DNA from 2 places in the Pseudomonas sp. ChxA genome. Region 2 is predicted to be linked to the other one. Evidence: riboswitches for the same ligand, from Rfam matches in the RefSeq annotation. Region 2 holds a riboswitch; the other holds the start of a gene.

Region 1 (2,189 bases), on a different contig from region 2:
CGGCGTGTTCAGCCACGGCCGCCTGGATCGCGGCACCGAGCTGCTGTTGGAGCATCTGGACAAGCTGCCAAGCGGGCATTTGCTCGACTTTGGTTGCGGCGCCGGCGTGCTTGGGGCGGCGGTCAAACGCCGCTACCCGCATAACAGCGTGACGATGCTCGACGTGGACGCCTTCGCCGCCGCCAGCAGCCGCCTGACCCTCGCAGCCAACGGCCTGCAAGCCGAGGTGTTGACCGGTGATGGCATCGACGCCGCGCCGATGGGTTTGAACGCGATTTTGAGCAACCCGCCGTTCCATGTAGGCGTGCACACGGATTATTTCGCCACGGAGAACTTGCTGCGAAAAGCAGCGAAACACCTGGCAAAAGGCGGCGAACTTCGACTGGTTGCCAACAGCTTCCTCAAGTATCAACCGCTGATCGAAGAGCACCTGGGCGTGTGTGCGATCAAGGCTGAAGGCAATGGTTTTCGCATTTACCGTGCCAAACGCGGCTAATGGCGATTTGAAAAAGAACGCTTGCCGAATGGATTTTGCCTAGGCAGAATCCGCTCCGTCCTAGGGGAGTAGTCTCCCACGAGCGCCATGCTCGTCCGGCATACGTCAACATACTTGGTCAACAGACCATGGCGTATGCGACCCAGGAGTCCGCACAGACGGACCGGGGTTTGACAAGACCTATGACACGCACACCTTACCCGGGGCGGGAAGGCTGTACGTGTCATAGCCGTGTCGACCCGCCCCTGGAAACTTACCTGATGCTGGATTCATTACTCGTACCTACCGCAATCGTTGCCTTGGCCGAAATCGGCGACAAGACGCAACTGCTCGCGCTCATCCTTGCCGCACGCTTTCGCAAACCCTGGCCGATTATCGCCGGCATTGTCGCCGCGACCCTGGCCAACCATGCGGCCGCCGGTGCCGTGGGGGCCTGGTTCGGCAGTTTCTTCTCGGATGCGGTGTTGCACTGGATCCTCGCAGCGAGCTTCTGTGCCACGGCGCTGTGGACCCTGGTGCCGGACAAACTCGACGATGACGAAGCCAGTACCACGCGCAAGTTCGGGCCGTTCCTGACCACGCTGATTGCGTTCTTCCTCGCCGAAATCGGTGACAAGACCCAGATCGCCACGGTGATGCTGGCGGCGCAGTACCCGGAGTTGTGGCTGGTGATTATCGGCACCACGCTGGGCATGCTGATTGCCAACGTGCCGGTGGTATTGGCGGGCAATTTTGCCGCGGAAAAACTGCCGCTGACCTTGATTCGTCGACTGGCGGCCACGGCGTTTTTCATCCTGGCAGTGGTGGCGGTGTACAAGGCCATGCAAAGCAGCGGCTGGATCTAAACCCGATGTAAACCTGTGGGAGCTGGCTTGCCTGCGATGGCATCACCTCGGTACACCTTACAAACCGAGTCGCCTGCATCGCGGGCAAGCCCGGCTCCCACACTGGACCGCGTTAACTCAGGATTTTTTGGCCTGTTGGTAAAGCGGCATCACCTTCGGAATCGCCGCCTGCAACGAAGCGATTCGGCTGTCGGACGCCGGGTGAGTGCTCATGAACTCCGGTGGCGCGCCTTCAGAAGCCTTGGCCATCTTGTTCCACAAGGTGATCGCGGCATTCGGGTTGTAACCGGCGCGGGCCGAAAGCTCCAGGCCGATCAGGTCGGCTTCGTTTTCATTGGCACGGCTGTTAGGCAACGTCATACCGTAGTTGGCCACGGTATCGGCCAATGCCAGGCTGTCCTGGCCCAGACCGAACAACGCACCAGCGCCCTGCTTGGCCATCTGGATGCCATACGCCTTGGACATGGCCTCACGCCCGTGTTCACGCAAGGCGTGGGCAATTTCATGCCCCATAACGGCAGCCAGTTCGTCGTCGGTGAGCTTGAGCTTGTCGATCAACCCGCTGTACACGAAGATCTTGCCGCCAGGCCCACAGTTGGCGTTCATCTCATCGCTTTTGATCAGATTGACTTCCCACTTCCACTGCGCCGCGTCCGGGCGGAAGGTCGGCGCCTGGGCGATCAGGCGGTTGGCGATGGCCTGCACGCGCTTGGCGTTGGCGCTGGTCTTGTCGAGCATGCCCTTGCCACTCGCCTCGCCCAGCGTCTGCTGGTAGGACTGGGCATACATCTGGTCGACTTCCTGGCTCGACAGCATGCTGAACATGTACTGCTTGCGCTCCACGCCCA
Region 2 (2,189 bases):
CCGGCAGGACGCCGGGTTAGCCGCGCTGGGCCAAGGATGGCCCATCGCGGCGGCCCACGGATTCAAGCCGGAGTGAGGGCATGCCGAGCCATAGCGAGGCACCGAGTGTTGGGGCGAAGACTTTTTGGTTACTTTTGTCTGGGCCGGCATTCCGGTCTTTACAAAAGTGACCCGCTGTAAGAGCGGAACCCTACTCAGCCGTTACCGCAGCAACGGATATGTACACCACCAAAAGACCGCCATCGCAGGCAAACCAGCTCCCACATATAGCTGTTCAGGACTTAAGTCTCGTAAACTTCACGCGGACAAGTGCTCGTAGAGTATCGTCGCACCCACCAGCATCAGCACCACGCCGCCGACCATCTCGGCGCGTTTGCCCACCACCGTCCCCAGCACCCGCCCAAGCATCATGCCGATGGTCACCATGGTCATGGTCGCCAGGCCGATTGCCGCCGCAGACACCAGAATATTCACATCGACAAACGCCAGGCCTACGCCCACCGCCAGTGCATCGATGCTGGTGGCAAAGGCTGTTACTGCGAGAATCATGAACGAATGCTGGCTGGGTTTCTCCACCTCATCGTCATCGGCCTTGAGCCCGTTCCAGATCATGTGCAAGCCCAGCGCCACCAGCAGGGTAAAGGCGATCCAGTGGTCCCAGTCCTCCACCCAGCGCGTGGCGGCGTGGCCGATGGCCCAGCCGATCATGGGCGTGATGGCTTCGATCACACCAAAGATCAGGCCGGCGCGCAGCGCTTCGACCAAGCGTGGTTTGTGCAGGCTGGAGCCTTTGCCGATGGCCGCCGCAAAGGCGTCCGTGGACATGGCCAGGGCGAGAAGAATAAGAGAAATGGGGTTCACGGTAAGGCTTCCAGTCGGGCTGTATGAGTCAACGACACAACCACACGCCCGACTTTAGGCATGGATGTGTCGCTGGTCTCACCAACCACAACGGTGTTCGTACCACGGCAGGTTGCCGAATATGTTGATACGAACGCTTCTGAACGGGTCAGAAGCCGGTTACTCCCCAACGAAGGGCCGCAGCATAGCTGGCCAGATATGAAAAAACTGTCAATGCCCTGCAAATTCCGCTGAGCGACGTCCGGCAAAGTTCTACGACTGTCACGCCACCATAATAATTTTCGACACCAATTCCACCACCGTCTTGGCCTGCAACTTTCTCATCAAGCGCGCCCGGTGCACCTCCACCGTGCGGTGGGAGATCGCCAGGCGTAGGGCTATTTCCTTGGACTTGAGGCCATTGACGATGTGCATGGCGATTTCCCGCTCCCGTGGCGTGAGATCGCCGGTGCCTTGGTGGGTGCGGTCCAGGCGTTCGAAGTGCCAGATCATCAGCTTGAACGGGTCTTTGGGCGTGAGGGTGTAGCCGTGGGACTTGGCCCAGAACACTTCGCCGTTCTGGTGCTGCATGAAGCGCTCGTCGGAATAGAAGCCGTTTTCGCTCTCCAGCAACCAATCATGGCTGCGCTTGCCAATGGCGTGGTAGTCAGCCTGGGAAGGGTAGATCAGCAGCGTCAGTTGGTTGACCAATGCGTCGCGCGAATAGCCGAACAACTGCAGGAAAGCCTCATTACAGTCGACCATCACGCGGTTGCGGGTGACCAGTTGCGGCGCGGGGGAGAGCTGGAACGCCAGGCGTTCTATGTCGTGGAACTGCTGTGCAAACGCGTTCATTGGGCATCCTGCCTCTTCGCTTTTCTCAACTGGGGCTACTTAGCCATGTAAGTAGTTGCACGAATTGGCGCGCGCCCAACGGTGGGTCATTGTAGGTAAATGTCCGCACCAAAAATAGAAGAAATTGATTATGCCAGCTGATTGCGTCTCCATTGTTGCTGCCGGTCATTCACGTTTTGGTCGCCTTGACGGCACCAGCTTGGAGGATCTGATCGTACAGGTCACCCGCGAAGCCCTGAAGGACGCGGCGATTGACGCGAGCGAGATCGATGCGTTGTTCCTTGGCCACTTTAACTCCGGGTTGGTGCCCGATGGGTTCCCGGCCTCACTGCTGCTGCAGGCCGACCCCGGGCTGCGCTTTAAACCGTCGACCCGCTGTGAAAACGCCTGCGCGTCCGGCTCGGCGGCAATCCTGGCCGGAGTCCAGGCGATCCTGTCCGGCAGCGCCGAGTTGGTGTTGGTGGTAGGCGCCGAAAAGATGACCCACACCACCA

The links. A riboswitch is a leader RNA that binds a small molecule or an ion and turns the genes downstream of it on or off. The one in region 2 is predicted to bind manganese.
Region 1: another riboswitch for manganese. It lies ahead of P5706_RS27870 (TMEM165/GDT1 family protein); the one in region 2 lies ahead of mntP (manganese efflux pump MntP).

What each region holds. Positions count from the first base shown of each region.
Region 1 covers NZ_JARPMK010000002.1:483,199-485,387, forward strand. Annotated here, with positions in the region: gene P5706_RS27865 (methyltransferase) at 1-496, shown strand, start outside; yybP-ykoY riboswitch at 547-668, shown strand; gene P5706_RS27870 (TMEM165/GDT1 family protein) at 757-1,341, shown strand; gene P5706_RS27875 (M48 family metallopeptidase) at 1,459-2,189, opposite strand, start outside.
Region 2 covers NZ_JARPMK010000001.1:3,013,657-3,015,845, forward strand. Annotated here, with positions in the region: gene mntP (manganese efflux pump MntP) at 298-861, opposite strand; yybP-ykoY riboswitch at 874-1,041, opposite strand; gene P5706_RS13535 (LuxR C-terminal-related transcriptional regulator) at 1,123-1,695, opposite strand; gene P5706_RS13540 (acetyl-CoA acetyltransferase) at 1,826-2,189, shown strand, end outside.